DNA from 4 places in the Pantoea sp. Z09 genome. Region 1 is predicted to be linked to each of the others. Evidence: predicted binding sites of a transcription regulator. Region 1 holds the regulator's gene; each other region holds the start of a gene.

Region 1 (7,796 bases):
TGCAGCGCGTCGCGCTGGGCGCTGTCGTTGTGCAGCGCGCGCTCGCTTTGCGTCAGCGTCTGCTGCTGCTGTTCAGCCTCGCGCTGCTGCTGCTGCGCCTGGGCGAGCAGCGCGGCAATCTGCTGATCCAGCGGGATAATCTGTTCCGTCAGCAGCGTCTCCTGCTGCTGCTGCTGGCACAGCGCGGCGTCGCGCGCCGCCTGTAGGGTTTCGCGCTGCTGCTGGTCGCGCTGCGCCTGCTGTTCGGCGGCCAGCTGCTGCTGCGCCAGCTGCTGCTGGGTCTGCTGCAGCTGCTGCTGCTCCTGCAGCAGGCTGTCGCGCTGAAGCAGCCGGTCGCGCAGCTTCTCCGCCGGTTCGCTGCGCGCCAGCCGCTGGCGATCCGTTTCCGCATCGCGCCACGCCTGCTCCGCCGCCGCCAGCGCCGCCTGCGCCGCCTGTATCTCGCTCTCCAGCTGCTGCGCCTGCGTCAGCCACTGATGCTGCTGATGCAGCCTGCCGCTCTGCTGCGTCAGCGCCTGCTCCGCCTCGGTCAGCCCGGCCAGCTGTTGCTGCAGCGCCTCACGCGCGTCGGCGTCGAGCAGCGTCAGGGTGCCGGCGCGGCTGCGCAGGTTATCCAGCGCCAGCCGCGCCGCTTTGTGGCGCTCATAGATGGCGACGGAGATCTGGCCGTAGATTTCGGTGCCGGTCAGCTCCTCCAGCAGTTCGGCCCGTTCGCCCGGCTTTGCGTTGAGAAAGGCGGCGAACTGTCCCTGCGACAGCATCATTGAGCGGGTAAAGCGCTCGAAGTCGAGACCCGACAGCGACTCGATCAGCTTTAATTTGTCGTTAACCTTGTCGGCGAAAATTTTGTCGTCGACGCAGCGCGCCAGCTCGACGCGCGGTGCCTGCAATTTGCCGTCGGCGGCGCCGCGCGCGCGGTTCTGGCTCCAGAAGGCGCGCCAGGCTTCGCCTTTGATCTCGAACTCCACTTCAGCCAGGCATTCGGCGGTGTCGCGCGTCATCAGCCCGTTTTGCGTCTGCGACAGCACGCCGAGGCGCGGCGTCTGGTGATAGAGCGCCAGGCAGATGGCGTCGAGCAGGGTGGTTTTACCTGCACCGGTGGCGCCGGTAATAGCGAACAGGCCGTTGCTGGCGAACGGCTCGCTGCGAAAGTCGATAAACCATTCGCCTTTCAGCGCGTTAAGATTTTTGAAACGCAGCGTGAGAATTTTCATTCGCTCTCCTCCAGCGACGCGAGGGTGGCGCGGAACAGCTCGCTGAGGCGCGCATGCTCCGATTCTTCGATATCCTCCGCCAGCGCGATGCGGCGGGCGAAGACCTCTTCCACCTTCAGCTCGTTCAGGGTTTCGTTTTTCAGCTGCGCCAGGCTGTGCTGACGCTGTTCGCGGCTGCGGCGCAGCAGCAGCACCTCGACCGGCAGGTCGGCAGTTAGCGCCTCGACGCGGCGCTGCAGATCGCTGAGAAACTCCTGGGTGGTGACCTCAATATCGAGCCAGACCGCTTTCTCGCCCTGATGATCGGCGAAAGGCGCCAGCTGCGCTTCAATCTCCGCCAGCGAGCCTTTCAGCATCTTCATCGGCTGAAACAGGGGAACGGGCAGCGGCGTGACGGACTGCAGACCGGCGCTATCCAGCTCCAGCAAAAAGACGCTTTTCTCGCTGCCGAGTTCGTCGAAGCTGAGCGGGATGGGCGAGCCGCTGTAGCGGATATGATCGCTGTTGGCGACGCGCTGGGCGCGATGAATATGGCCGAGCGCCACGTAGTCGACCTCAGGAAACGCCGAGGCGGGAAAGGCGTCGAGGGTGCCGATATAGATATCGCGCACCGAATCGCTTTTGCTGACGCCGACGGTGGTGAGATGGCCGGTGGCGATCACCGGCAGCGCCAGCGGATGGGCGCGCGCCGCGTCGACGCTGCGCTGATAGTGCGCGGCGATCGCCTCCAGCAGGCTGAGCTGTTTTTCGCGGCCCGACTGGCCGGCGCGGCTGCGCAGAATATCGCGCGGCCGCAGATAGGGAATGGCGCACAGCAGCGCGCCCGGTTCGCCGGCGCGATCGCGCAGCAGCAGCAGGTTGTGATCCGCCTGCGGCGTGGTGATCACCTGGGTATTGAGGCAGGCGAGCAGGGCGCGCGACTCGTTAAGGGTCGCCACCGAGTCGTGGTTGCCCGCCAGCACCACCAGCTGACAGCCGGTCGGCTGCAGCGCCACCACGAAGCGGTTGAACAGCTCGCGCGCGTAGCTCGGCGGCGTGCCGCTATCAAACAGATCGCCTGCGACGATCAGCGCGTCGACCTGATGCGCCTCAATACGCGCCAGCAGCCAGTCGAGAAAGGCCTGGTGCTCGGCCGCCCGGCTTTTGTTATAGAAAAACTGACCGAGGTGCCAGTCCGCGGTGTGAATGATGCGCATAAAACTCCCTGACGAATCGGTTTGCCGGACGATTATACCGGCTATGGGGCAAAAGCGAAAAAAGCCGCGCCGGCGGTGATAAAGCGGTGTTAAAGCGCTGATTGAGCGGCTATGTTTTTCATAAAAGTGTCATAAATCTGACGCATAATGGCGCCGCATATAACGGTGACAGCGGTCACATCAGCAGGAGTTACAATGGCTAAGCGCATTTTGGTTGTGGAAGATGAAGCCCCTATCCGTGAAATGCTGTGTTTCGTTCTGGAGCAGAACGACTACCAGCCCATCGAGGCCGAGGATTATGACAGCGCGATAGGGAAACTGATTGAGCCCTGGCCAGATCTGATCCTGCTGGACTGGATGCTGCCAGGCGGCAGCGGCATTCAGTTTATCAAGCACCTGAAGCGCGAAGCGTTAACGCGCGATATCCCGGTGATGATGCTGACAGCGCGCGGCGAAGAGGAAGATCGCGTGCGCGGGCTGGAAGTGGGCGCGGACGACTATATTACCAAGCCCTTCTCGCCGAAAGAGCTGATGGCGCGCATCAAAGCGGTGATGCGCCGCATTTCGCCGATGGCGGTGGAAGAGGTGATCGAGATGCAGGGCCTGAGCCTGGATCCGTCGTCGCACCGCGTAATGTCGGAGTCGACGCCGCTGGAGATGGGGCCGACCGAATATAAGCTGCTGCACTTCTTTATGACCCATCCCGAGCGGGTTTACAGCCGCGAACAGCTGCTGAACCACGTCTGGGGTACCAATGTTTATGTGGAGGATCGCACCGTTGACGTGCATATCCGCCGCTTACGCAAGGCGCTGGAACTCTCCGGCCACGATCGCATGGTTCAAACCGTTCGCGGAACGGGGTATCGTTTCTCCGCCCGCTACTAAACGGAGTTGCCACCGTGCTGGAACGACTCTCCTGGAAGAGACTGCTCTCCGAGCTGGCGCTGGCCTGCCTGCCGGCGCTGATTATCGGACTGATTTTCGGCTATCTGCCCTGGCTGCTGCTGCTCAGTGTGCTGACGGTGCTGCTGTGGCACTTCTATAATCTGATGCGTCTGTCGCACTGGCTGTGGGTGGACCGCACCATGACGCCGCCCACCGGTCAGGCGAGCTGGGAGCCGCTGTTTTACGGCCTCTATCAGATGCAGCTGCGCAACCGGCGGCGGCGGCGCGAGCTGGGCAACCTGATCAAACGCTTTCGCAGCGGCGCCGAAACCCTGCCCGACGCGGTGGTGCTGACCACGGAAGAGGGCACTATATTCTGGTGCAACGGGCTGGCGCAGCAGCATCTCGGCCTGCGCTGGCCAGAAGACAACGGCCAGAACATCCTCAATTTGCTGCGCTACCCGGAATTCTCCCGCTATATTCGCCAGCGCGACTTCAATAAGCCCCTCACCCTGATCCTCAATAACCAGCACCATATGGAGTTCCGCGTAATGCCCTACAGCGAAGGGCAGTGGCTGATGGTGGCGCGCGACGTCACGCAAATGCATCAGCTGGAAGGGGCGCGGCGCAACTTCTTCGCCAACGTTAGCCACGAGCTGCGCACGCCGCTAACGGTGCTGCAGGGCTATCTGGAGATGATGAGCGACTCGGTGATGAACGAGCGCTCGCGCGGTAAAGCGCTGCAAACCATGCAGGAGCAGACGCGCCGCATGGACAGCCTGGTGCGCCAGCTGCTGACGCTGTCGCGCATCGAGGCCGCGCCGGCGATCGATATGAAAGAGACCGTGGATGTGCCGATGATGCTGCTGCTGCTGCAGCGCGAAGCGGAGACGCTAAGCGGCGGCCGTCATAGCATCCATTTTCATACCGACCCGCACCTCAAGGTGCTCGGCGACGACGATCAGCTGCGCAGCGCCCTCTCTAATCTGGTCTATAACGCGGTGAACCACACGCCTGAAGGCACGCGCATCGACATCAGCTGGCTGCGCAACCGTCAGGGCGCGCAGTTTAAGGTGTGCGATAACGGCCCAGGCATTCCCGCCGAGCATCTGCCGCGCCTGACCGAACGCTTCTACCGCGTGGATAAGGCGCGCTCGCGCGCCACCGGCGGCAGCGGGCTGGGGCTGGCAATCGTCAAGCACGCCCTCAGTCACCATAACGCGCGGCTGGAGATCACCAGCATTCCCGATAAAGAGACCTGTTTTACCTTTACGCTGCCGTCGAGGTTGATCGTCAGCGCGGGATTACAGGAGAATGCGGTCCATTAATCCTTAATGGAATCGGTTATGCGCGCCTTGCTGCTGTTGCTTTCTCTCTTCACGCCCGCCGTGGTTTCGGCGGCGCCGCAGCCCGAAATGCTGGCCGGCAACCTCAGCAGCGTCGGCTCCGACACGCTGGGCACGCTGATGATGCTGTGGAGCGAGGATTTCAGCGCGCGCGCGCCGGGGGTGAATCTGCAGGTGCAGGCCTCTGGCTCCTCGACCGCGCCCACTGCGCTGGCGGCGGGCGCGGCGCAGCTCGGCCCGATGAGCCGCCCGATGCAGGCGGAAGAGCGCCAGCTGTTTCAGGCGCGCTATGGCTATGCGCCGCTTGCCGTGCCGGTGGCGCTCGACGCGCTAGTGGTGGTTGTCAATCAGCGCAATCCGCTGACGCAGATCGCCGCGCGCCAGCTGGATGCGGTTTTCTCCATCACGCGCCTGTGCGGCGCCACGCAGCAGCCGACGCGCTGGGGCGATCTCGGCGTGCGTCAGCCCGACTGGGCGCGCCGTCCGCTGCAGCGCTACGGGCGCAACTCCGCCTCGGGCACCTGGGGCTTCTTTAAGCAGCAGGCGCTGTGCAACGGCGATTTCCGCGCCGACGTGGCGGAGTTTCCCGGCTCGGCCGCCGTGGTGCAGGCGGTTGCCGCCAACCCGCGCAGCATCGGCTACGCCAGCTTCGGCTTTCATCTCAGCGGCGTGAAGATGCTCGCCGTGGCCGACGCGCAGGGCGAGGCGGTGGCGCCGGACGCCGACTCTATCCGCAGCGGTCGCTATCCCTGGGCACGCCCGCTCTATCTTTACGTTAACAAAGCGCCGGGCAAACCGCTGCCGCCGCTGGTGGACGCCTTTCTGCATCAGGTGCTGTCGCCCCAGGGCCAGCAGCGCGTCAGCGAGGCGGGCTATCTGCCGCTCTCTTCCGCGCAGCGTGCGCAGGCATTGCAGGCTATTGAGGCGAAGTAAGCGCTAACATGAATTTATTTCATCTCCACTGAATTTTCTTCTGTTGCACACAGGGCGCGCCCGTGTCACTCTCAACGCAGACGTTTAGCCATCCAGATGGCTGCACATAACTTAGCGAAATTATCCCGCGACGTCACTAATCGTCAGGGTGCCAGGAGTAGAGATGACCACACAGACCGCCCCGTTCCGCACCGATACCGTCGGCAGTTTCCTGCGTCCAGCCGCCATTAAACACGCGCGCGAGCAGTATGCCGCCGGCCAGATCGACAAAGCCGCGCTGACCCGCATCGAAGACGAAGCGATTCGCGACGTGGTGAGCAAGCAGATCGCCAACGGCCTGCAGGTGGTGACCGACGGCGAGTTCCGCCGCGCCTGGTGGCACTTCGACTTTTTCGGCGGCCTGGAGGGCGTTGAGCTGTTCGAAGCCGATCAGGGCATTCAGTTCAACGGCGTGCAGACCAAAGCGCACGGCGTGCGCGTGGTGGGCAAGCTCGGCTTCCGCGATCACCCGATGCTGGAGCACTTCCGCTTTCTGCAGAGCGTCGCGGGCGACGCCGTGCCGAAGATGACCATTCCCAGCCCGAGCGTGCTGCATTTCCGCGGCGGTCGCAAGGTGATCGACGAGACGGTCTATCCCGATCTGGCGGCCTACTTCGACGACCTGGCGGAAACCTATAAAACGGCGATCAAAGCCTTTTACGACGCGGGCTGTCGCTATCTGCAGCTCGACGACACCGTCTGGGCCTACCTCTGCTCGGAAGATCAGAAACGTCAGATCCGCGAGCGCGGCGACGATCCCGAGCAGCTGGCGCAAACCTATGCTCGCGTGCTTAACAAGGCGCTGGAGGGCAAACCCGCCGATCTCACCGTGGGCCTGCACGTCTGTCGCGGCAACTTCCGCTCGACCTGGATTTCAGAAGGCGGCTATGAGCCGGTGGCGGAGATCCTGTTCGGCGGCGTCAATATCGACGCCTTCTTCCTCGAGTATGACAACGAGCGCTCGGGCGGTTTCGAACCGCTGCGCTTTATCAAGCCGGGCCATCAGAAAGTGGTGCTGGGCCTGGTGACCACCAAAAACGGCGAGCTGGAAGATCCGGCGCAGGTGAAGGCGCGCCTGCAGGAGGCGGCGAAATTCGTCAGCCTCGATCAGATCTGCCTCAGCCCGCAGTGCGGCTTCGCCTCTACCGAAGAGGGCAACAGCCTGAGCGAAGAGCAGCAGTGGGCGAAGATCCGTCTGGTGGTCGATATCGCTGGTCAGGTGTGGTAATGCTGTAAACTTGTGCAAACAGGCGCGTAAAACGCGCCTTTTGTGCATCAGGATGCGCACTTACGCTGAAATTTCTTACGCGCTGGAGAAAAAATAAGCACATCATCTGATGCCCTGCGGAGATATATCCGAGATATTCACTGGTTTTGCTCTGTTTTCCGTCATAACCTTCTGGTTTTCCGATCCCGTATTGCCTTTCTCCGCTATAAACGTTCTACTTACGGCCGTTGTCGTATCATCCCACTTGTGAACAGAACAAAAGCAGCTTAATTCACCTGCGCGACACGATTAAGGCAAGCACAATGCGCTGGCATCGTGCGCTAAGTCGTTGTCAACGCGCGGTCTGGGGACAACATAAACCCAACTTCCACCGCAACACTCGTTACAGGCAATACAGTTGTATGACACATCGTTTAACCTCGAAGGATATCCTCGCGCTGGGCTTTATGACGTTTGCCCTGTTTGTTGGCGCGGGTAACATTATTTTCCCACCGATGGTCGGTATTCAGTCAGGCGAACACGTCTGGACCGCCGCCATTGGCTTTCTGATCACCGCGGTTGGCCTGCCGGTGATGACCGTTATCGCGCTGGCGCGCGTCGGCGGCGGCATTGACGCGCTCAGCACGCCGATCGGCAAGGGTGCCGGCCTGCTGCTGGCTACCGTCTGCTATCTGGCGGTGGGTCCGCTGTTCGCCACGCCGCGCACCGCCACCGTGTCATTCGAGATGGGCATCGCGCCGCTGACCGGCGAAGGCGCGCTGCCGCTGTTTGTCTATAGCCTGATCTATTTCGTGCTGGTGATTGGCGTGTCGCTCTATCCGGGCAAGCTGCTCGATACCGTGGGCCACTTCCTTGCGCCGCTGAAGATCGTGGCGCTGACGGTGCTCGGCGTCGCGGCGCTGATCTGGCCGGCGGGCACCACCGCGCCCGCCACGGAAGATTATCAGCGCGCCGC
Region 2 (7,796 bases), 750 kb from region 1:
GGCATTCCGCTGGAGAGCGTGGAGCAGATGCGCCAGGCGCTGCACGCCGCCAACGCCAAGGCGGAGATCGTGGTCTATCCCGACGCCGGTCACGCCTTTAACGCCGACTATCGTCCGAGCTACCACGCCGAGTCGGCGCAGGATGGCTGGGCGCGCATGCTGACGTGGTTTAAGCAGTTCGGCGTCGTCTGATCGCGCCATTAAAAAGGGGCGCCGTGGCGCCCCCGTTTCACCGCCTGCTCAGGCGGTCTCGCCGCGCAGCCGCCTCGCCGCTTCCACCATGTTCGCCAGCGCCTGCCGGGTTTCCGGCCAGCCGCGCGTTTTCAGGCCGCAGTCCGGGTTCACCCACAGCCGCGCTGCCGGGATGCTTTGCGCCGCCTTACGCAGCAGATTTTCCATCCACTCCACGCTCGGCACGTTAGGCGAGTGAATATCGTAGACGCCTGGACCGATTTCATTGGGGTAGTCGAACACCTTGAAGGATTCCAGCAGCTCCATGTCGGAGCGTGAGGTTTCGATGGTGATCACGTCTGCATCCAGCGCCGCGATAGCCTCCATGATGTCGTTGAACTCGCAGTAGCACATATGGGTGTGGATCTGCGTCTCCTCTTTCGCCACGGCGGCATTCAGACGGAAGGCGTCCACCGCCCACTTCAGATAGTCCGCCCAGTCGGACTGGTGCAGCGGCAGCCCTTCGCGCAGCGCCGGTTCGTCAATCTGGATAATGCCAATGCCGGCCGCTTCCAGATCCGCGACCTCGTCGCGCAGCGCCAGCGCGATCTGCTTCGCGATGGTTTCGCGCGACACGTCTTCGCGCGGGAAGGACCAGCAGAGAATGGTCACCGGACCGGTCAGCATTCCTTTCACCGGCTTGTCGGTGAGCGACTGCGCATAGGTCGCCCACTCCACGGTAATCGGCTGCGGACGGCTGACGTCGCCGACGATCACTGGCGGCTTGACGCAGCGCGAACCGTAGCTCTGCACCCAGCCGTTCTGGGTGAAAACGAAGCCGTCGAGGTTCTCGCCGAAATACTCCACCATATCGTTGCGCTCCGCTTCGCCGTGCACCAGCACGTCAAGACCGAGGCGCTCCTGCTCGACGATCGCCTGTTTAATATGCTGCGCAATGCCGGTGCGGTAGCTGCCGCCGTCGATATGGCCTTTTTTGAAGTCGAGACGCAGAGCGCGGATCTCGGTGGTCTGCGGGAAAGATCCAATGGTGGTGGTCGGTAAGGTGGGCAGGTTAAAGCGTTTGCGCTGTGCGCGGGCGCGTTCGGCATAGCCGCTCGCCCGCTCGGTATCATGCGCGGAGATCGCCGCCAGACGCCTGGCGACCGCGGCGTTATGTACGCGGCTGGAGTGCGCGCGCTGGCGGATCGGCGCGCTCCAGGCCTCCAGCGAAGCCGCGTCGTTATGGTTAAGCGCAGCGCTCAGCAGCTTCAGCTCGCCGCATTTTTGCAGCGCGAAGGCGAACCAGCTTTTCACTTCGTTATCGAGCCGGGTTTCGCTCTCCAGATCGATTGGGCTGTGCAGCAGCGAACAGGAGGTGCCGATCCACAGCTGATCGCGCGTGCCCACCAGCGGCTGCAGACGTGTGAACCAGCGGCTCAGGTCGGCGCGCCAGACGTTGCGGCCGTTGATCGCGCCGAGCGACAGCAGCCACGCCGCGGGCAGTTGCTCGTTCAGCCAGGCGAGGTCGTCATCGCCGTGCACCAGATCGACATGCAGCCCCTGCACCGGCAGATCGCGGATAACGTCGAGATTCTGGCCGATGCTGTCAAAATAGGTGGTCAGCAGCAGCTTCACGCTGCCCTGCAGCACCTGGTAAGCGGGCCTGAACGCCTCGCGCCACGCCTGTGGCAGCTCCAGCGCCAGCGCCGGCTCGTCAATCTGCACCCATTCGATATCGCGCTTCTTCAGCTCGGCCAGCACCTGCTGATAGATCGGCAGGATCTCCGACAGCAGCGACAGGCGGTCGAACGGCTCGCCTTTCACTTTGCCCAGCCAGATATAGGTCACCGGGCCGAGCAGCACCGGCTTCACCTTGTGGCCCAGCGCCAGCGCCTCGTCGACTTCGTCCAGCAGCTGGGTCCAGGCGAGTTTGAACAGCTGGCCCTTCGTGAACTCCGGCACGATGTAGTGATAGTTGGTGTTAAACCATTTGGTCATCTCGGCGGCGGCGGCCGGTTCGCCGCTCGGCGCGCGACCGCGTCCGATGCGGAACAGGGTGTCGAGATCAACAGAGCCGTCGCTGTTCTGATGGCGCGCCGGGACGTTGCCCAGCATCAGGCTGGTGGTCAGCACATGATCATACCAGGCGAAGTCGCCAACCGGCAGCAGATCGACGCCCGCCGCTTTCTGCTGCTGCCAGTGACGGGCGCGCAGTTCGCGGCCCACGGCCAGCAGCGCCTGCTGAGTCGTCTTGCCCGCCCAGTAGCTCTCTTGCGCTTTTTTCAGTTCACGATGCAGGCCGACGCGAGGAAAGCCAAGGGTGTGGTTCAGAATGGTCATATGCTGTTCTCCAGATAATCTCTCTCTTGGGCTTCGCCTGGAAGCCAAAGATGTTTAGCCGTCCAGATGTTTACACCGCTATATTCTGCGGGTAGTGTATGTTCCTCAAGCGCAAATTGTTCAATCTCGATGTGAAGGACTCTCATGATCGAACTCAAGCACCTGCGGACGCTTCAGGCTCTGCGTAATACCGGCTCGCTGGCCGCCGCCGCCGCGCAGCTTCATCAGACGCAATCCGCGTTGTCGCATCAGTTCAGCGATCTCGAACAGCGGCTGGGATTCCGCCTGTTCGTGCGTAAAAGCCAGCCGCTGCGCTTCACCCCGCAGGGCGAGATCCTGCTGCAGCTGGCAGAGCAGGTGCTGCCGCAAATCCAGCAGGCGCTGCAGGCGTGCCACGAGCCGCATCAGGCAACGCTGCGCGTCGCTATTGAGTGCCACAGCTGCATTCAGTGGCTGACGCCGGCGCTGGATAAATTTCGTCAGAGCTGGCCGCAGGTGGTGATGGATTTCAAATCGGGCGTGACGTTCGATCCGCAGCCCGCGCTGCAGCAGGGCGAACTGGACGTGGTGCTGACCTCGGATATCCTGCCGCGCAGCGGCCTGCACTACACGCCGATGTTCGACTTCGAGGTGCGGCTGGTGATGGCGCCGGATCATCCGCTGGCGCAGCGGACGCAGATCGCGCCGGAGGATCTGGCGCAAGAGGTGCTGATGATCTATCCGGTGCAGCGCCAGCGTCTCGATATCTGGCGCCATTTTCTGCAGCCGGCGGGCGTGAGTCCGGCGCTAAAAAGCGTCGACAACACGCTGCTGCTGATCCAGATGGTGTCGGCGCGCATGGGCATCGCCGCCCTGCCGCACTGGGTGGTGGAGAGTTTTGAAAAGCAGGGGCTTATCGTGACCAAAACCCTGGGCGAAGGGTTATGGAGCCGCCTCTACGCCGCGGTGCGTGACGGCGAACAGCGTCAGCCGGTGCTGGAGGCCTTCACCCGCTTCGCACGTCAGCACGCCTGCGAGCATCTGCCGTTTGTGCGCGACGCGGCGCAACCGGGCGCGATTTTGCAACGCTGAGCCGCAATTTCCCCTATAATGCGCAGCCTGTTAAACGACCATGAGAAAATCTCACCATGACCAATAACGATATTCTGCGCAGCGTGCGCTTTATGCTGAATTTAAGCGATGCCAAAGTGGTGGAGATTTTCGCGTTGACCAACTGTGAAGTGGCGCTGGAAGACGTGCAGGCGTGGTTAAAAAAAGAGGATGACGCGGCATTTAAGCCGCTGCCGGACGTGCTGATGGGCTATTTCCTTAACGGCCTGATCTTCTTCCGCCGCGGCAAGAGCGAAGAGATGCCTGCGCCCTCGATCGAGCGCCGTATGAACAACAATATTTTTATGAAAAAACTGCGCATCGCTTTCGATCTGAAAACCACCGATATTCCGGCGGTGCTGGCTAAGGCCAACTTTACCGTTTCTCAGGCGGAAATCGGCGCGATCTTCCGCAAGCCGGATCATAAAAACTATCGCGAATGCGGCGATCAGATTATGCGTAACTTTTTAAAGGGCCTGACGATGACGCTGCGCCCGACGCAGCCGGCGAAAACCAGCCCGACGCAGGCAGCGAAATCCGCGCCGTCTCAGACGGCGAAACCCCGCCCGGCCCAGCCGCCTAAAGCCAGAAAATAGTCCCGCCGCAGGGCGACCATTGCCGCCCTGACCGATGACGCGCCTCAGCGACTGCGCAGCACCCAGCGTTTGTGCACGTAGAGCGAGGCGAAAATCACCAGCGCGCCGGCGATAAAGCTGGGCCAGTGCGGCTTCTGCTGCCAGATCGCCAGATTAACCAGCAGGCCGGCCGGCACGTGCATATTGTTCATAATGCCCAGCGTGCCCGCGTCGACCTGCGTCGCGCCGTAGTTCCACATAAAGTAGCCCAGCCCTGACGCCGCCACGCCCAGCCAGACCAGAATGCCCCACTGCAGCGAGGTGGTCGGCAGCTTCGCCGGATTGCCCCAGAGAAACCAGGCGACAATCGCAATCAGCACCGCGCCGAGATAAAACCAGGAAAAGGCGGTGTGCTGCGGCATCGGCCGGGTCTCCTGCAGACGCTTGTAGCCCACCATCCCTACGGCAAAGCAGAGGTTGGCCAGCTGCACCAGCAGCAGCCCGAACCAGAAATGATCGCTGACCTTGTCGTAGCGAATAATCGCCGCGCCCGCCACCGCCAGTAGCGCGCTGAAGGCGTAGCCGATGCGCAGCGGCCGTTTGCTGATCAGGTCATAGATCAGGGTAACGTAGAGCGGCGTCATCACGGTAAACAGCAAAAACTCCGACACGCTGAGGTAGAGATAGGCCTCAAAGCTGATCAGGTACATGATGCCAAGCTGCAGCATCCCCACCAGCATATAGAGCAGCAGCGTCGAGGGACGATAGCCGCGCCAGCGCAAAAAAGGTAAGAACACCAGCGCCGCCAGCGCCAGACGCATCAATACCGAGAACCAGGTGTCCACCTGCCCCGCCAGATATTCTCCAATCAGGCTAAAGGAGAACGCCCAAAGAATAGTGGTAACGATCAGTAACAGCACAGCGTCGATCCTGCATAAAAAAGGAGGCCGCTAGTGTAATCAATGTACTGCGGCGACGCGGCGCTTTCTGGTTGACAACCGCTCATAAAAGCAACGCTCAGCGCAGGCGTGGGTGAATGTTTTATAAGCGATGCGCGATTAACACCATTTTGTGAAATTAACCTGCCGTGATTGTCATAAAAGTGTAACAAATGTGTCAACTATCACAGCTCCCATGCGCGAAAAGCGCCAGAATAGACGCGAAAAGGAACATCGCGGCGACCTCTGGAATGCGCCGCACCTTTGCATAACAACGACAAGACGCCTGGGAGGGCAGCTATGCTGAGTATCTTTAAACCCGCGCCGCATCGACCGCAGGTCGCGGAAGATCAGGTTGATCCATTATATCGTCGTCTGCGCTGGCAGATCTTCTTCGGCATCTTTTTCGGCTACGCCGCCTACTATCTGGTGCGTAAAAACTTCGCGCTGGCGATGCCCTATCTGGTGGAGCAGGGCTTTTCGCGCGGCGATCTCGGCTTTGCGCTTTCTGGCATCTCGATTGCGTATGGCTTCTCGAAATTCATTATGGGCTCGGTGTCGGATCGCTCGAATCCGCGCGTCTTTCTGCCCGCCGGGCTGATCCTCGCCGCCGCGGTGATGCTGTTTATGGGCTTTGTGCCCTGGGCGACCTCCAGCATTATGGTGATGTTCCTTCTGCTGTTTCTCTGCGGCTGGTTTCAGGGCATGGGCTGGCCGCCGTGCGGGCGCACCATGGTGCACTGGTGGTCGCAGAAAGAGCGCGGCGGCATCGTGTCGGTGTGGAACTGCGCCCATAACGTCGGCGGCGGCCTGCCGCCGCTGCTGTTTCTGCTCGGCATGGCCTGGTTCAGCGACTGGAAAGCGGCGCTCTATATGCCCGCCTTCGCCGCTATCGCTGTGGCGCTGATCGCCTTCGCCCTGATGCGCGATACGCCGCAGTCGTGCGGCTTGCCGCCTATCGAGGGGTATAAAAACGATTACCCGCCCGACTACAGCGCCACGCACGAAGAGGAGCTGACGGCGAAGCAGATCTTTATGCAGTACGTGCTGCCCAACAAGCTGCTGTGGTATATCGCGCTGGCCAACGTCTTTGTCTATCTGCTGCGCTACGGCATTCTCGACTGGTCGCCGACCTATCTGAAAGAGGTGAAGCACTTCACGCTCGATAAGTCGTCATGGGCCTATTTTCTCTATGAGTACGCCGGTATTCCTGGCACGCTGCTGTGCGGCTGGATGTCGGACAAGGTGTTCAAGGGGAATCGCGGTGCGACCGGCGTCTTCTTTATGACGCTGGTGACCATTGCCACCGTGGTCTACTGGTTCAATCCGGCGGGTAACCCCGGCGTCGATATGGCCTGCATGATCGTCATCGGCTTTTTGATTTACGGCCCGGTGATGCTGATCGGCCTGCACGCGCTGGAGCTGGCGCCGAAGAAAGCGGCAGGCACCGCGGCGGGCTTTACCGGCCTGTTCGGCTATCTGGGCGGCTCGGTCGCGGCCAGCGCCATCGTCGGCTATACCGTCGACTTTTTCGGCTGGGACGGCGGCTTCCTGGTGATGGTGGTGGGCTGCGTGCTGGCAGTGATCCTGCTGCTGTTGACCATGATTAACGAACGCAGGCACAAGCAGCAGCTGGCGTCATAACGAAGCGGGCCGGCATCGCGCCGGCCCGTTGCTGTCAGGATAAAAACAGCGTGCGCAGCGTATGCGGCACGGCATCGTCCGCATTGCTGCCGATCACTTCCAGATCCGGCAGCGTATCTTTCAGCCGCTGGTGGGCGTTGCGCATAATGCAGCCTTTGCCCGCCATGCTCAGCATCTCCACGTCATTCATGCCGTCGCCGAAGGCGATGCACGCCTTTAAGGAGTGGCCGAGCTGTCGCGCCACCGCGTCCAGCGCGTGGCCTTTCGATACGCCGCCCGCCATCACTTCCAGACAGGTCGGCAGCGAAAAGCTGACGTTGACGCGATCGCCCCAGCGCGCCTGCAGCGCCAGCTCGAGCGGGATCAGCGCTTCGGGATCGTCGCTGGTGAAAAACACCTTGCTGATGTTGTCGCCGGGCAGCAGGCCTGGCTCATAGACCTGATAGTGGAACACCGACTCGCGAAAATAGTCCTGCTCCGCCGGATGGGTGCGGCTCATAAACCATTCGTCGTCGCGGTAGACGTGGGTCAGGATCGCCGGGTTGGCGTAGTGCAGCCCATAAAGTTCCAGCGCGATATCTTCGTCGAGGTTGTGGCTGAACACCAGTTCGCCTTCCGCGTTGTGCACGCGCGCGCCGTTCGAGGTGATCATATAGGCGGGAATGCCCAGCTTATCGCGCATCTGTCCCACGTCGATATAGTGGCGTCCGGTGGCAAAGACAAAGTGGATATCGCGCGCCACCAGCTGTTGCAGAATATCGTGGGCGTAAGGCGTCAGGCGATGTTCGGGAGAGAGCAGCGTGCCATCCAGGTCGGATGCGACGATTTGAAACATGAAAACCTCAGGTAATGTTTTAGGCCGAAGCCGGTAAGGTAAGTATTCGAATTAAGGGTGTGCCTCAAAAAAATCGACCAGCGCGTTCAGCGCCTCGGCGCGCATCGCATCTTTTTCAAACAGGATCTCATGACGCGCCTCGTTAATCACCCGTGCCTCGCAGGGATGGCCCGCCTGCGCCATCGCCGCGCAGAAGAGATCCTG
Region 3 (7,796 bases), 390 kb from region 1:
CGCCACGTAGCCGACCATAAAACCCTGCGCCAGATAGGAGGGGCCGTTTTCGCCGATGCGCTGCCCCACCAGCGTCCAGAAGGCGCGGGTGCGCCTCCAGAATCCGCGCGTGTCGGTCACGGCCGGCGCGTGGCGCGCAGCGGCGCGCTCCGCCTCCAGCTCCTGCTTTCTGCGTTCGAACACCGGGGTTTCGCGCAGGTGGCGACGGATCCACAGCGCCGCCAGCGCAATCAGCACGCTGCTGAGAAAGGGAATACGCCAGCCCCAGGCGAGCAGGCTCTGCTGATCCATCTGCACCACCGCCAGCCAGACCAGCGCGGCGAGCAGCGTGCCGCTGTTGGAGCCTAAGGCGATTACCGAGGAGACCAGCCCGCGCCGTTCGACCGGCGCATACTCGCCGAGCATCACCGTGCCGCCAGAGAGTTCCGCGCCCGCGCCCAGCCCCTGGGTAAAGCGCAGCAGCACCAGACAGGCGGGTGCCCAGACGCCGATAGTGGCGTAGCTGGGGATAAAGCCGATAAGGGTGGTCGAGGCGCCCATCAGAATAATGGTGATCACCATCACCACCTTTCGGCCTTTGCGGTCGCCGATCCAGCCGAACAGCACCGCGCCGATGGGACGGGCGATAAAGCCGACCGACCAGGTAGCGAAGCTGGAGAGCAGCGCCATCGCGGGCGTGGCCTGCGGAAAGAAAACGTCGCCGAAGATGATGCCAGCGGCCAGGCCGTAGAGCGCGAAGTCCGCGTACTCCATTGCCGTGCCCAGCCAGCAGGATAAGGTGGCGCGCCAGAAATCTTTGCGCCCGGAAGAGGTGGCCAGCCGCTCATCGGCGGCGGAGTGCAGGCGCGTAGAAGCGCCCTTAACGGAGTGGTGTGCCGTCATACTATTTCCCTGTTTTAGCGATCGTAAACGCCCTTCCGTGGGACGATTCCCTGATAGTCATCAGAACTCCCCGGGTGGCGAGGTACCGGTTGGCTAACCCATGCTGCGGTCAGTAAAGGATTCCCTGGTGTCAGGATCTCTATCTTCGCCGCTCTCTGCCGGTGTTGATCACCGGTCGCGTCAAGCAGGCGAAGGACTAAACCTTCTGGGCCGTTCTCGCATCATCCACCGCGAGTAATCACTAGGCGCCAGTTTATCTACGCGCGTAGATAAATCAAGTAAATTTAGCCTTATCGATCGCAAACCCGACAGCACCAGAAAATGATTTAAAAAATAATTATTTAAATACATACACTTAACCACAAACAGGCGCGCATAAGGTAATCAGTGTCATTTGACACCTAACACTTTCCCTTAATAATACCCTTCAGCAACCGCTCTGCGGCCTGCGCCCAGTGTTATCGCCTGAAATCATGACCAGCAGATGACAACGATGCTTTTAACAGCAGATAACGGCGAATTTTATCCAGGCGCCGCTTTGCGTTAAGCTCAGCAGAGAGCGAAACAGGAGAGCGAATGACGATTATCTTGATGCGACACGGCAAGCCCGACCATCACGCGCGCGGCCGACTCAGCGCCCAGGGACTGGCGGAATGGTGCGAGGCGTACGATATGGCGCTGGTGTGCGATATGCCGCCCGACCGCAGCCGCGCTATCGCCCAGCAGGCGTCGGTGATTGTCTGCAGCCCGCTGCCGCGCGCGCACTCCTCGCTGACGCGCCTCGGACTGCAGCCCACTGAGGTCGACGCGCTGTTTAGCGAAGTGTCGGTGCCGCTTATCGCCTCGGAACGCCTCGCGCTGCCGCCGCTGCTCTGGCTGATGCTGCTGCGCCTGATGTGGCTGTGCGGTTATGCCGGCGAAAGCGAGTCGCTGGTGCGGGCGCGTCAGCGCGCTGCGCGCGCCGCCGACCGGCTGATCGCGCTGTCGGAGCGCGGCACCGTGCTGCTGCTCGGCCACGGCCTGATGAATAAAATGATCGCGCGCGAACTGCGCAAGCGCGGCTGGCAGGCGGAAAAACATGCCAGCAGCCGCCACTGGAGTTCAGCAATCTATCACCGCCCTTTTATCTAGCGAGCGCGAAATAGCTCAGCACCTCGCAGCCGGTGCCGACGCGCGGCGTGGCGATCGCTTTGCCCTGCGCCAGATCGATCACGCTCAGCGTGCCGTCGCCCTCGTTGGCGATCAGCAGCTGCCGGTTATCGGGGCTGAAGCAGCCGTCCATCGGCTGATTGCCCACCGCAATATCCCCCAGCGGATTAAGCAGATCGTCGAACAGGGTGATCACCGGCTCGCCGTCGCCTATCGCCACCAGCCGCTCGCCGTCCGCGCTAAAGCGCACCACCTGACACGACGCTTTATGGCCCGGCAGCGCCAGCCGCTGGCGCACGCGATGGCTCTGACGGTCAATCACATAGAGGTGCGGCGCATCCGCCGCGCTGGCCACCAGATAGGGATGCTTCGGCGACGCCGCAATGCCGGCGATCGGGCCAGGCAGCAGAATAGTGTCGATCACGCGCCCTTCCGCCTCGCACAGATCCACCACGGTAATGCTGGCGTCCTCTTCATTGTCGGTAAACAGCTTGCGTCCGCTGGGCGACAGCGTCAGGCGGTGCGCATTATGGGACGGAATGGGAATGGTTTTCTCCACGCGATCGCTCGCCGGATCGATCACCGCCACCGCCGCGCTGTTTTCGCAGCAGAGATAGACCTTGCCGTCGCGCCCCAGCTGACCGCTGTGCGGCGCGCGCAGCGGCGAGAGATCGATAAAGCCGCTAATTTCGCGCTTCACCAGATCGATAATCGCTATTTTATGGCCGGGATGGGGATTGTCGCCGTGAATGCCGTCGCCGTAGATGGGCACATAGGCCTTGCCCCAGGCCGGCAGCATCAGCAGCTCGTGCGGGCGCGGCGGCAGCGCGTTAAGCTCGCGTTCGACGGCGAAAGTCTCGGGATTGAGAAACAGCACGCGGTTGCCCTGCTTATCGACCGCCAGCAGCCCGTGGGTTGGTTGTGACATGGCGCCTCCTTTTCTCAGTAAGCCTCCCTTAAGCGTAGACAACCGCTGTCAGGCCACCACGCCGCCGCAACACATCAGCGCGGCTAAACAGCGCAAATAAAGGCAATGCGCGCAGAGATAATTTGCCAGCCGGCGCCGCAGCGGAGGCGAATATAAAAGAGTTCGGACTTTCCTTAGCGGCTTTATTTATTTCCACCCTTATCAACGCGCGGTAAATATAAGGCGAGCGGCAGCGCGATAACTGACAAAGCGGCCTGCCGCTTTCCGGATCATCTGAAATTCAGCAAAAGTCGTAGCGCGCCTATAAATAATGCTTTATTAAATCGGTGAAGAGAATTTATACAGAGTCGTGAGGAAACCATCGCGCTTTCTGCGCTGCGCCTCACCAGGGACACACTCCGCGGCAATAATCACAATAACAGGTGCATCATGAATCAACACCGTCAACACCCTGCCCATACCCTCTGGCGCAACTGGAAACGCGTCTCCTTCAGCAGCCAAATGCTGTGGCAGAAGAAAAAGCACAGCGCGCTGACCGCGCCGGAATATGACGCCAGCCAGGAGGAGAACCTGGTGATCCTGTCCACCGAGAAGGCGCCTGCGGCGATCCCGAAAACCATCTGGATGGTCTGGCTCGACGACCCGCTGCCGCCCTCTCTGCGCCTCAATATCAACCAGCTGCGCCAGGACAACCCCGATCATTCGCTGCATCTGGTGACGCCGAGCACGCTGGCGCAGTGGCTGCCGGAGCTGCAGTTTATTTCTGCCGACCTGACCTCGGCGCAGAAAAGCGACATTATTCGGCTGGAGCTGCTGCACCGCTTCGGCGGCATCGGTATCGACTGCGGCACGCTGTTATTCGAGAAGCTCGACTGGGTGCATCAGGTTCAGCAGGATAAGCCGATGGACGTTATTGGCTACTACCGCGAGAGCAGCACGCTTAATTTCCTCTCGCCGGTGATCGAAAGCTGGTTTATCGCCGCCGCGCCGGGCAACGCCTTTATTCGCGAGTGGCTAAAACAGCTGGCGCCAATTAAAAATCTCGGCGCGCAGAACTATATTCACGAGCTAAAGAAGCGCGACGACTATCCGCTTATCGTGCAGAAAATTCATCACCCGGCGCAGGCGCTGCTGTCGCTGGCGCAGCAGGTGGCGGTCAAAGAGTATCGCCGCGTCAATCTCCATTTGCGCAAGGCGGAAGCCAACGCCTGGTTTTATCAGCAGCTGCACGCGGGCAACAGCGACGCGTTCGCCCGCTCGGTGCTGTTTCATCAGCGGCCGCAAACCCCGCCGCCGGTGATCCGGCTCGGCGGCGACGAACGGCTGCACCTCGACTTTAACCTGCGCATCGGCCTCTATAACCGCGCCAGCCTGCTGGGCGAAATGATGCTGGCACCGTCGCGTCCGGCGCTGGCGCTGCCCTCAGGCGCCGACAAAGCGCGCGCGTAGCCAGTGTGTCAGGGTCGTCACCGCGCGCGGCACCTGCGCCGCGTAGGGCCGGACGATCCACAGCCTCTCCGCGAAGGCGTCAACGGCGCGCCACTCCGGCAGCACCTGACGCAGCGCGCCGCAGGCGAGCGCGTCGCGCGCGCTGAAGTCCGGCAGCATGGCGATGCCCAGTCCCTGTAGCGCCGCGTCGCGTATCGATTCGCTGTTGTTGGTGGCGAAGCTGCCCTGAATCCGCACCTCTACCCGCTCGCCCTGCGCCGCCTCGGCGAAGCGCCAGCGTGGAGTTTCCACGCCGCGCGGATAGTAAAGGCAGTTGTGCTGCGCCAGATCGGCGGGCGACTGCGGCGCGCCGTGCCTCGCAAGATACTCCGGCGAGGCGACCAGCAGCGTGCGCGTGTCGCACAGCGGCAGCGCGACGTGGGTCTCCGGCAGCGCGCTGCTGTGGCGGATCGCCAGGTCAAACCCTTCGCTGCCGAGCGAGACGATGCGATCCGTCACCTCGAGCTGCAGCCGAATCTGCGGCCAGGCGCGCAGAAAATCCCCGACGATGGGCACCAGCTGCTGGCGCGCGAACGCCACCGGCGCGGTCACCCTGACCAGGCCGCGCACTGGCCCGGCGGTGTCGCGCACGCCGAAAAAGCTCTGCTCGATGCGCGCAAAGGGGTCGCGCAACTCCTCCACCAGCTTCTCGCCCGCCGACGTCAGCCGCACGCTGCGCGTGGTGCGCTGCACCAGCGCCACGCCCGCCGCGCTCTCCAGCTCTTTGATCTTCTGGCTCATCGCCGCCTTGCTGACCTCAAGCCGCTCTGCCGCGCGGGTAAAACTGCCCTGCTCCGCCAGCACCAGCAGCCAGTGCAGATGGTTCCAGAGCGCATCCGTTTTCACTGCTTTCATGGTTTATTGTTCGCTATAGTGAATAATCATTTCAGCAGGCGCGCTTTTTCTTTCTCTGCCTACGCGCCAGGATAGAGGCATCAGCATACGTAAATTACCCCGTCCAGAGGAGAAAGAATCATGCCGCTACTGCAATTTGATGTTATTCAGGGCCGTTCTGAGTCTGAACTGCGCACGCTGCTGGATGCCGCGCACCGTGCGGTGCTTACCGCCTTTCAGGTGCCGCCACGTGACCGCTATCAGATTGTTCACGAAAACAAGGCGTATCAAATGGTGTTTCAGGACACTGGCCTCGGCTTCACCCGCAGCGACAACCTGGTGATGGTGCGCGTCTACACCAGCCCGCGCAGCGCCGAGCAGAAGCAGCGCTTTATGGCGGAGCTGGCGCGCGAACTGCGCGAAAGCAGCGGCGTGCAGGGCCAGGATCTGATGATCAGCTTTATCACCAACGACAAAGGGGACTGGAGCTTTGCCGACGGCGAAGCGCAATACCTTACCGGCCGGCTTTGATTTCGCGCGCTTTTTCCCGCCTTACCACGACAGCCAGCCGGCTGTCGTGCCTCTTTTTTTCCTGAAAGATTACCCACTGCACAATTCGGGCTGCATATGTTGCAGCGCTATGACAGCCATTATAGATTGACGCCAATCACCCTTACTCCATGCGGGCTGCGCAGGATGCGCTCACTCACTTCAAGAGAGGATTTGACGTTGTCCGAATTTGTCTCGGTGGCGCTGTTTCTGGCCGCCATTGCCGTTTACTCGTGGAAAGCCGGACGCAATAAGCTCTGGTTCGCTTTCGTGCTGCTGCTGCTGGTGCTGTTTGTGCTGCTTAACGCCACGCTCTACGCCAGCAACTACTTCACCGGCGACGGCATCAACGACGCGGTGCTCTACACCCTGACCAACAGCCTGACCGGCGCGGGCGTCAGTAAATATGTGGTGCCCGGCCTCGGGCTGCTGCTGCTGCTCTTTTTGCTGATCTGCCTGCTCAGCTGGCTGCTGCGCCGCCACGATCGGCCGCACCATCTCGGCTGGAGCCTGCTGGCGGTGGCCTGTGCCGCCGGATCGGTGCAGACCACGCCGGCGTTTCGTCAGGTTGCCAGCCTGGTGGCGTCGCATACCCGGCTGGCCGATTCCGACTTCGACAACTACTACAGAGTGCCGCAAAAGGTCATTAACAATCCTCATCTCAACCTGGTCTATATCTATGGCGAAAGCCTTGAGCGCACCTATTTTGACGACCAGGTTTTCCCCAGCCTGACGCCGGAGCTGGGCCGGGAAAAGGCGCAGAGCCTGGATTTCAGTGACACCCTGCAGCTGCCCGGCACCGACTACACCATCGCGGGCATGGTGGCGTCGCAGTGCGGCATTCCGCTGTTCGCCCCTTTCGACGGCAACGCCTCCGCCTCGCTCTCCAGCTTCTATCCGCAGAACGTCTGCCTCGGCGATATTCTGAAAAATTCCGGCTATGAGAACTGGTTTATTCAGGGCGCGGATCTGCGCTTCGCTGGCAAAGACGTTTTCCTCAAATCGCACGGCTTCGCCTCTGCCAATATGGTGGGATCGCAGGAGCTAAAAGATCGCGTCGCCGATCCCGCCTACCGCAACAACTGGGGCTACTACGATGACACGGTGATGGACGCGGTGTTTGAGCAGTATGAGGCGCTGTCGCGCCAGCAGAAGCGCTTCGCGCTGTTTACCCTGACGGTGGACACGCACCATCCCGACGGCTTTATCTCGCGCAGCTGCCAGCGCAAAAGCTACAGCTACGACGGCAAACCCAACCAGTCGTTCAGCGCGGTCACCTGTTCGCAGGAGCATGTGGCGCGGCTGATCGCCCGCATTAAAGCCTCGCCCTGGTTTAAAAACACCGTGATTGTGGTGACCTCGGATCATCTGGCGATGAACAACACCGCTCATCCCTATTTGATCAAGCAGCCGCGTCGCGATCTTTTTATGGTGATCCGCGGCGATCGGCCGCAGGCGGAGGTGATCGACCAGCCGCGCAGCACGCTGGATAACGGCGCGACGGTGCTCGATATTCTCGGCGGCGATAAAGCGATCGGCCTCGGGCGCAGCAGCCTGGCCGGCCCGACGCTGGCGGGGCAGTTTAGCGATTTTCAGAGCCATATCAGCCGCTGGAAGGCGGATATCATTCAGCTGTGGAACTTCCCGAAAAAGCTCGACGATTTCGTGATCGATACGGCGAAAAACAGCTTTAGCTTCTCGGGCGCCACCTTCCGGCTGCCGATCCTGTTCCGCGTCGCCGACAGCCATGTCGAGCCGCTGCCGGAAGGGGAATACGCCGCGCCGCTGCGCTACCAGCTGGCGGACTTCACCGCCAGCGAAAAGTTCGTCTGGGTCGATCGCTGCTTCCGTATGGCGCGGCTGTGGCAGCCTGAGCTAGCGCTCTCTACCGACTTCTGCGTGGCGATGGGGCAGCTGGGCGGCCAGCCGAGCGTGACGCGCGTCGATAAGGCGCAGTGGAAAGGCC
Region 4 (7,796 bases), 1.8 Mb from region 1:
GGTGACTTTTTCCAGCTTCGGCTGGGTAACGCCCAGCCCCAGCAGGAAGTGGTTCACCCAGCCCGCCAGCGCGTCGGCGCGGTCGAAGACGCTGATATCCTCTTCGTCTGGCAGCATCAGCTGAAATAAAAAGCCTTCATCTTCCAGCGTGCTGGCGGTGCTTTCATGCAGCGCCTGCAGCGGCAGCGCGAGGCCCTGTGAAAACGCCATCCCTTCGTTGGTGAGATCGTGCACCAGCGTTTTCCAGCTGTTGTCCTGATTGCCGCCGCACAGAATTCCGCTGATCAGGCCATGCATTTCCGCTGGCGTCATCCCCACGCCTTGCTGAGAGAGCGCCGAAGCCAGCGCGTTGTAATCGGGGGTTGCGTTCTGTAAAGACATAAGGATTCGTCGTCGTTGGCAGAATAAGTTCGTGTTATGCTACCACTAGCTGCCTCAAGGTTTCCAGAAAAGGGGTTGTAAGTTATTTCGCGGGTCTATATAGTTGCCCGCCTCCCAACGCATTGAGCATAAAGGGAGCTGCGGGCGAAGTAATCAGTCAGGAAGGTGGCATGTCTGCACAACCAGTAGATATACAAATTTTTGGTCGTTCATTGAGAGTGAATTGTCCGCCTGAACAGCAAGATGCGCTGAATGCGGCTGCCGATGATCTCAATCAACGGTTGCAAGATTTAAAAGTTCGCACTAGAGTCACAAATACCGAGCAACTGGTGTTCATCGCCGCGTTAAACATCTGCCATGAACTGGCGCAAGAGAAAGTGAAAACGCGCGATTATGCTGCTAATATGGAACAACGTATCCGTATGCTGCAGCAGACCATTGAACAGGCTCTTGTTGAGCAAGGTCGCATAACCGACCGCCAGGGTGCGAAGTTCGAATAATACTTTATGGTTGCTGTGCTACAGTAACGGTGAAGTCCATTTTCTCTGAGATGTTTGCAAGCGGGCCAGTCCCCTGAGCCGATATTTCATACCAACAGAGTGTGGCGCTCTGTAACCTGTGAGCATGCTCGGTCCGTCCGAGAAGCCTGATGGTTGCGACGGCACATTCACCTTGAACCAAGGGTTCAAGGGTTACAGCCTGCGGCGGCATCTCGGAGATCTCTCTACCTTCTGCATCTGTTTTTCCCCGTTGTGAATGATATAGTTGCTCAATCAGCGACTTATCAACGGGGTTCCCATGTCACAGCCCTCACTGCTCGATCGACACGCTCTGCGTCAGCACGTGCGCCATCTGCGCCGCGCCCTGACGGAAGAACAGCAGGTCCAGGCCGCCGCGCTGCTGGCGGAACACGCGGTTAACTTCGCTCCTCTTGCTAACGCCCGCCATATCGCCCTGTTTCTGTCGGTTGACGGCGAAATCAACACCCGTCCGCTTATCGCTAAACTCTGGCAGCAGAAAAAACAGATCTATCTGCCGGTGCTGCACCCTTTCGCCGCTGGCCATCTGCTGTTTCTGCGCTATACGCCGGAAACGGTGCTGACGCCGAATAAACTGCGTATTCCCGAACCGCCGCTCGATATTCGTTCGTTGATTACGCTGGACCAGCTGGATGTGATGATGGTGCCGCTGGTGGCCTTTGACAGCAGCGGGCAGCGCCTCGGCATGGGCGGCGGCTTCTACGATCGCACCCTGCAGAACTGGCGGCAGCATCGGTTCTTACCCGTTGGGGTGGCGCACGATTGTCAGCAGGTGGAGCAGTTGCCAACGGCGGAGTGGGATGTGCCTTTGCCCGCGGTGCTGACGCCGTCGCGGCTGTGGCAGTGGGAATAAGCGGGATTTGCATCAAAGGGCCGTTGCCGGCCCTTTTTGCATAGTGCGCGATCAGTAAAGCAGACGGGCACGGATGGTGCCTGGAATCGCCTTCATCAGCTGCAGCGCTTTGTCCGCCCGATCCTGCGGCGCGTCGATATCAATCACCACATACCCCATCAGCGGCGAGGTTTGCAGGAACTGCGCGGCGATGTTGATGCCCTGCTCGGCAAAGATCTGGTTGATCGCCGTCAGCACGCCCGGACGGTTCTCGTGAATGTGCAGCAGACGGCTGGCGCTGGCGCCGTGCATCGGCAGCGACACTTCCGGGAAGTTGACCGCAGAGAGCGTAGAGCCGTTATCGGAATATTTAGCCAGCTTGCCCGCGACTTCAATCCCGATATTCTCCTGCGCTTCCTGGGTCGAGCCGCCGATGTGCGGCGTCAGGATCACGTTGTCGAATTCACACAGCGGCGAAGTGAACGGATCGCTGTTAGTGGCGGGCTCAACCGGGAAGACGTCGATAGCGGCGCCAGAAAGATGCTTGCTCGACAGCGCGTCACACAGCGCCGGAATATCCACCACGGTGCCGCGCGAGGCGTTGATCAGCAGCGCGCCCTTCTTCATCTGCGCCAGCTCCTGCGCGCCGATCATATCCTGGGTAGAAGGCGTTTCCGGCACGTGCAGGCTGACCACGTCGCTCATATTGAGCAGGTCGGCCAGATGACGCACCTGGGTGGCGTTGCCGAGCGGCAGTTTGTTTTCGATGTCGTAGAAGTAAACGTGCATCCCCAGGCTTTCCGCCAGCACGCCGAGCTGCATGCCGATATGGCCATAGCCGATGATGCCCAGCTTTTTGCCGCGCGCTTCAAACGAGCCGAGGGCGTTTTTATTCCAGATGCCGCGATGCGCTTTGGCGTTGGCTTCGGGAATGCCGCGCAGCATCAGCAGCATCTCGCCGATCACCAGCTCGGCGACCGAACGGGTGTTGGAGAATGGCGCGTTAAACACCGGAATGCCGCGCGTCGCCGCCGCGTTAAGGTCGACCTGGTTGGTGCCGATGCAGAAGCAGCCCACGGCGACCAGTTTTTCCGCCGCGGCGAAGATCTCTTCGGTGAGTTGGGTGCGGGAGCGAATACCGATAAAGTGCGCATCGCGAATGGCGGATTTCAGCGCATCGGCATCCAGCGCGCCTTTATGGAATTCGATGTTGGTATAACCTGCCGCCTGCAGGTTCTCCAGCGCGCTCTGATGCACGCCTTCCACCAGCAGGAATTTAATCTTGTCTTTTTCCAGTGATACCTTTGCCATTTCCCCGACCCTATTGTGATTTCAACAATGGCCGCCATAAGCGCGCCTTCTGTCAAAATATCAAAATTTACGCCTGCGGCAAGACAACCGTTTGCCTTGCCGCCAGCACGGGGAGGCCTGCGCCCAGCACATTGCCACAGAAAATCGGGAGCTGAACCGGGAACAAAGAACGAACCTGCTGTCGATGACGGTTATGTGACATAAGTCACCGAATTTAGGCGATGTAAGAAAAGATATTTTGCGCGTGCAAATAACCGGCGCGCTGAGCGCGCCGGACAGATCATTTTTCGATGGTTTTCACGCCGTCTGGCGTGCCGATCAGGGCAATATCGGCACCGCGTGTGGCAAACAGCCCGACGGTGACCACGCCCGGCAGCGCATTGATGGTTTTTTCCAGCGCACTCGGATCGAGAATGCGCAGATTGTGCACGTCGAGAATAATGTTGCCGTTGTCGGTGACGACATGCTGGCGATACTCCGGCAGGCCGCCGAGCTTAACCAGTTCGCGGGCGACATAGGCGCGCGCCATCGGGATCACCTCGACCGGCAGCGGAAAACGCCCCAGCACGTCCACCTCTTTCGAGGCGTCGGCGATGCAGATGAACTTATCCGCCACCGCCGCCACGATTTTCTCGCGCGTCAGCGCCGCGCCGCCGCCTTTGATCATCTGCATCTGCGGATTGATCTCATCCGCGCCGTCGACGTAGATGGCCAGATCGTCAATCTCGTTGAGATCGAACACCGGAATGCCGAGCGCTTTCAGCTTCAGCGTAGAGGCTTCCGAACTGGAGACCGCCCCCTCAATCTGATGTTTCACGGTGGCGAGCGCATCGATAAAGTGCGCGGCGGTAGAGCCGGTGCCGACGCCGACGACGGTGCCCGGCTGCACATATTTCAGCGCGGCCCAGCCTACGGCTTTTTTCAGTTCATCCTGGGTCATGGTATGTTTATAACCTGTGCGACAACGAAGTGCGCGTAGTATAAAGCAACGCTTGCCGAATGTGCGCGGCTGTTTAGGCTGACGTGATCGCTTTGCAAGCCGGCCCGCAAAAATGGCGCTGGCGGCCCCTTTTCTGCGGTGCGGCGCGCGTAAAGATCCGGCGCACAGCGCGTCAGATGAATTTTTTATGGCATAGTATCGTCCATCCTGAACGAGAGAGAACAATAATGAAACGCCCCGATTATCGAACGCTTCAGGCGCTGGATGCGGTGATTCGCGAACGCGGCTTTGAGCGCGCCGCACAAAAATTATGCATTACGCAGTCGGCCGTCTCCCAGCGCATCAAGCAGCTGGAAAACCTGTTTGGTCAGCCGCTGCTGGTGCGCACCGTGCCGCCGCGCCCCACCGAGCAGGGCCAGAAGCTGCTGGCGCTGCTGCATCAGGTAGAGCTGCTGGAAGAGGAGTGGCTGAGCGACGAAAACGGCGGCACGACGCCGCTGCTGCTGTCGCTGGCGGTCAACGCCGACAGTCTGGCGACCTGGCTGCTGCCGGCGTTAAAAGAGGTGCTGGCGGACTCGCCGGTGCGCCTCAATCTGCAGGTTGAAGATGAAACCCGCACCCAGGAGCGGCTGCGCCGTGGCGAAGTGGTTGGCGCGGTAAGTATTCAGCCGCAGCCGCTGCCGAGCTGCCTGGTCGATCAGCTTGGCGCGCTCGACTACCTGTTTGTCGCCTCGCCCGAGTTTGCCGCGCGCTACTTCCCCAACGGCGTGACGCGCTCGGCGCTGCTGAAAGCCCCGGCGGTCGCTTTCGACCATCTCGACGACATGCACCAGGCCTTTCTGCAGCAGAATTTCGATCTCTCGCCCGGCAGCGTGCCCTGCCATATTGTTAACTCGTCGGAAGCCTTCGTGCAGCTGGCGCGCCAGGGTTCGACCTGCTGTATGATCCCGCATCTGCAGATCGAGCGCGAACTGGCGAGCGGCGAGCTGCTGGATCTGACGCCCGGCCTGTGCCAGCGCCGCATGCTTTACTGGCACCGCTTTGCGCCGGAGAGCCGCCTGATGCGCCGCGTTACCGACGCGCTGATTTCACACGGCCATCGCGTACTGCGTCAGGATAATCTGGCCGCCTGAGTAGGTGTGCACGCGGGTAGCGTTTTAACTGGTTTGTTATCTGACAAACGGCGAAAAAAGGGGCGCTGAGCGCCCCTTTCCCTTACTGCTGCGTAGCGGCCGTGTTCGGCTTGATGTCAAACACCACATCCACCTGATCGTCAAAGTGAATGCTCTGCTGCTCGTAGGTCTGCTGCGCAGAGGTATCCGCTGCCGGCGCGGCTGCTTTATACATGCGCGCCATCGGCATCGGCTGGTAGTTGGCGACGTGATAGCGAATGCTGTAAACCGGGCCGAGCTTCGCGTTGAAGCCCTCCGCCAGCGCCGCCGCCTGCTGCGTGGCGTTATCGATCGCCGCCTTGCGCGCCTGCGCCTTGTAGCTGTCTGGGTTGGTGACGCCCAGTTCGACCGAGCGGATTTCGTTCAGGCCACTTTTCAGCGCGCCGTCCAGCAGCTCGTTCAGCTTATCCAGCTGACGCAGCGTAACCTGCACCTGGCGCACCGCGCGGTAGCCTTTCAGCACCGACTTGCCCTCTTTGGTGTAGTCATATTCCGGCTGGGTGCTGAGGTTGGCGGCATCGATATCTTTCTTCTCAATGCCGTTTTTCTGCAGAAAATCGAAATACTGCGCAACGCGGTCGTCCGCCTGCTTTTTGGCGTCCGCCGCGTCCTTAGAAGAGACGTTAACCACAATCGACAGCGTGGCGATATCCGGGCGCGCATCCACGGTTGCCTGACCAGAGGTCACTACGTGCGGGCCGTTCGGCAGTTCGTCGGCCAGGGCGCTTAACGGCAGCGCTAACGCGCCTGTCATGGCGACCAGCGCCAGTGCTTTCAGTTTCACGAAAGTCCTCCTTGAAATCTCTGTTTTGCCGCGGCATCAAAGGCTCGAGCCTGAGCGGGATAGTAGGCACTGCTAAGAACGTGTTATACCGCAAAAGTTCGCGTTTTGCTTATCCTGTTCTGCCGCTTTCAGACTATTCGAATCAGAAATTCGCTACGCCCTGCAGCGCCAGCTGGCTGGCGATAACCCACATCACCGCACCCACCAGCAGGTTGATTACGCGCTGCGCGCCGGCGGTACGCAAGCGCGGCGAGAGCCAGGCCGCCATCAGCGCCAGGCCGAAAAACCAGATCACCGAGGCGCTGATGGTGCCGAGCGCGTACCAGTGCCGCGCCGCCTGCGTCGGCAGCTGGCTGCCCAGGCTGCCCAGCACCACGAAGGTGTCGAGATAGACGTGCGGATTAAGCCAGGTGACCGCCAGCATAGTGGCGACGATACGCCAGCGACTCTGTGTCAGCTCACCGCTGCTGGCCAGATCGACATGGCCGCTAAACGCGGCGCGCAGTGCATTCCAGCCGTACCAGAGTAAAAAAGCCACGCCAGCCCACGTGATCAGCATCAACAGCAGCGGCGACTGATGCAGCAAAGCGCTGCCGCCAAAGATGCCGCCGCAGATCAGTGCAATGTCGCTCAGGGTGCAGAGCGAGGCGGTCATCAGATGATACTGGCGCTTCACGCCCTGATTCATCACGAAAGCGTTTTGCGGCCCCAGCGGCAGAATAAGCGAGGCGCCAAGGGCAAGCCCTTGTAAATAGAGAGATAACACAGCATTTTCCTTACATCGGCGAGATGCAGGAGAGTATAGAGAGGCGGTATTATTAGCGGAAATGGAAAAAATTAATCAGGCATTAGACAGGTTAATAGGGGCGACGCTGTCGCCGCCCCGGTTTCATTACGGCGCTTTGGTTTCCGCTTCCGGCTGGCTGGCCTGATGCAGATGCACATCCATTTGCGGGTAAGGAATGCCGATGCCTTTCGCATCGAGCGCGCGCTTAAAGTTCTTCAGCAGATCCCAGTAAACGTTCTGCAGATCGCCGCTGTTGCTCCAGCAGCGCACCACAAAGTTAAGCGACGAGGCGGCCAGCTCGTTGAGGCCGATCTGCACGCCCATATCCTGCAGCACGCGCGGATCGCTCTTCACCACCTCTTCCAGCAGCGCAATCACTTCATCCACGTCCGCGTCATAGGCGACGCCGATAATAAACTCGTTGCGGCGCACCGGCTCGCGCGAGAAGTTAACGATGTTGCCGGCGATGATTTTGCCGTTCGGCACCACGACGATTTTGCCGTCGGCGCTCTTCAGGGTGGTAGAGAAGATCTGCACGTTAAGCACCGTGCCCATCACGCCGCCCAGATCGACGAACTCGCCCGCGCGGAAAGGACGGAAGGTTACCAGCAGCACGCCCGCCGCGAGGTTAGAGAGCGACCCCTGCAGCGCCAGACCGACCGCCAGACCAGCGGCGCCGAGCACGGCGATGACCGACGCGGTCTGCACGCCGACGCGTCCCAGCGCGGCGATCAGCGTAAAGGCGATAATGCCGTAGCGCACCAGCGCCGAGAGGAAGTCCGCCACCGTTTTATCAATGTGACGCGCCACCAGCACGCGATTGATGCCGCGTGAAATGATGCGCGCCACAATCATCCCCAGTATCAGGATAACGATAGCCGCGACGATATTGACCGCATAGCTGAGGATCAGCGCCTGATTGCGCACCAGCCAGCCGCCGGCGTTATGTATGCCGTCTACGACATTTAAGTCTTCCATATGAGAGCCCTGTTGTTGAATTCCCTGCCGGGAAGGTCAAATCACAGCCAGAAAGTTCCGGCAAACCAGCTA

The links. Region 1 encodes PhoB, which activates phosphate uptake and scavenging genes when phosphate is short. Its sites were predicted from a motif close to CTGTCATAAAACTGNCNNAT; they were not measured.
Region 2: glpT (glycerol-3-phosphate transporter) is a predicted target of PhoB. The motif match lies at 5,267-5,286, and genes of this name have one in related genera.
Region 3: opgB (phosphatidylglycerol--membrane-oligosaccharide glycerophosphotransferase) is a predicted target of PhoB. The motif match lies at 5,909-5,928, and genes of this name have one in related genera.
Region 4: serA (phosphoglycerate dehydrogenase) is a predicted target of PhoB. The motif match lies at 3,246-3,265, and genes of this name have one in related genera.

The regions. Positions count from the first base shown of each region.
Region 1 covers NZ_CP092373.1:2,931,868-2,939,663, reverse strand. Annotated here, with positions in the region: gene MC269_RS14155 (AAA family ATPase) at 1-1,214, opposite strand, end outside; gene sbcD (exonuclease subunit SbcD) at 1,211-2,410, opposite strand; gene phoB (phosphate response regulator transcription factor PhoB) at 2,606-3,295, shown strand; gene phoR (phosphate regulon sensor histidine kinase PhoR) at 3,310-4,623, shown strand; gene MC269_RS14135 (PstS family phosphate ABC transporter substrate-binding protein) at 4,642-5,574, shown strand; gene MC269_RS14130 (cobalamin-independent methionine synthase II family protein) at 5,738-6,841, shown strand; gene brnQ (branched-chain amino acid transporter carrier protein BrnQ) at 7,243-7,796, shown strand, end outside.
Region 2 covers NZ_CP092373.1:3,679,429-3,687,224, forward strand. Annotated here, with positions in the region: gene MC269_RS17590 (dienelactone hydrolase family protein) at 1-192, shown strand, start outside; gene metE (5-methyltetrahydropteroyltriglutamate--homocysteine S-methyltransferase) at 241-2,511, opposite strand; gene metR (HTH-type transcriptional regulator MetR) at 2,656-3,582, shown strand; partial or broken gene MC269_RS17605 (DUF1456 family protein) at 3,639-4,097, shown strand; gene MC269_RS17610 (carboxylate/amino acid/amine transporter) at 4,241-5,095, opposite strand; gene glpT (glycerol-3-phosphate transporter) at 5,414-6,757, shown strand; gene yigL (sugar/pyridoxal phosphate phosphatase YigL) at 6,792-7,592, opposite strand; gene pldB (lysophospholipase L2) at 7,644-7,796, opposite strand, start outside.
Region 3 covers NZ_CP092373.1:3,320,116-3,327,911, forward strand. Annotated here, with positions in the region: gene MC269_RS15860 (MFS transporter) at 1-882, opposite strand, end outside; gene MC269_RS15865 (histidine phosphatase family protein) at 1,459-2,013, shown strand; gene MC269_RS15870 (YncE family protein) at 2,006-2,959, opposite strand; gene MC269_RS15875 (glycosyltransferase family 32 protein) at 3,389-4,408, shown strand; gene MC269_RS15880 (LysR family transcriptional regulator) at 4,382-5,302, opposite strand; gene MC269_RS15885 (tautomerase family protein) at 5,423-5,812, shown strand; gene opgB (phosphatidylglycerol--membrane-oligosaccharide glycerophosphotransferase) at 6,011-7,796, shown strand, end outside.
Region 4 covers NZ_CP092373.1:745,509-753,304, reverse strand. Annotated here, with positions in the region: gene MC269_RS03675 (YecA family protein) at 1-381, opposite strand, end outside; gene zapA (cell division protein ZapA) at 552-881, shown strand; RNA gene ssrS (6S RNA) at 921-1,104, shown strand; gene MC269_RS03660 (5-formyltetrahydrofolate cyclo-ligase) at 1,180-1,773, shown strand; gene serA (phosphoglycerate dehydrogenase) at 1,825-3,063, opposite strand; gene rpiA (ribose-5-phosphate isomerase RpiA) at 3,344-4,003, opposite strand; gene MC269_RS03645 (LysR family transcriptional regulator ArgP) at 4,231-5,136, shown strand; gene MC269_RS03640 (oxidative stress defense protein) at 5,219-5,959, opposite strand; gene argO (arginine exporter ArgO) at 6,102-6,725, opposite strand; gene mscS (small-conductance mechanosensitive channel MscS) at 6,852-7,724, opposite strand.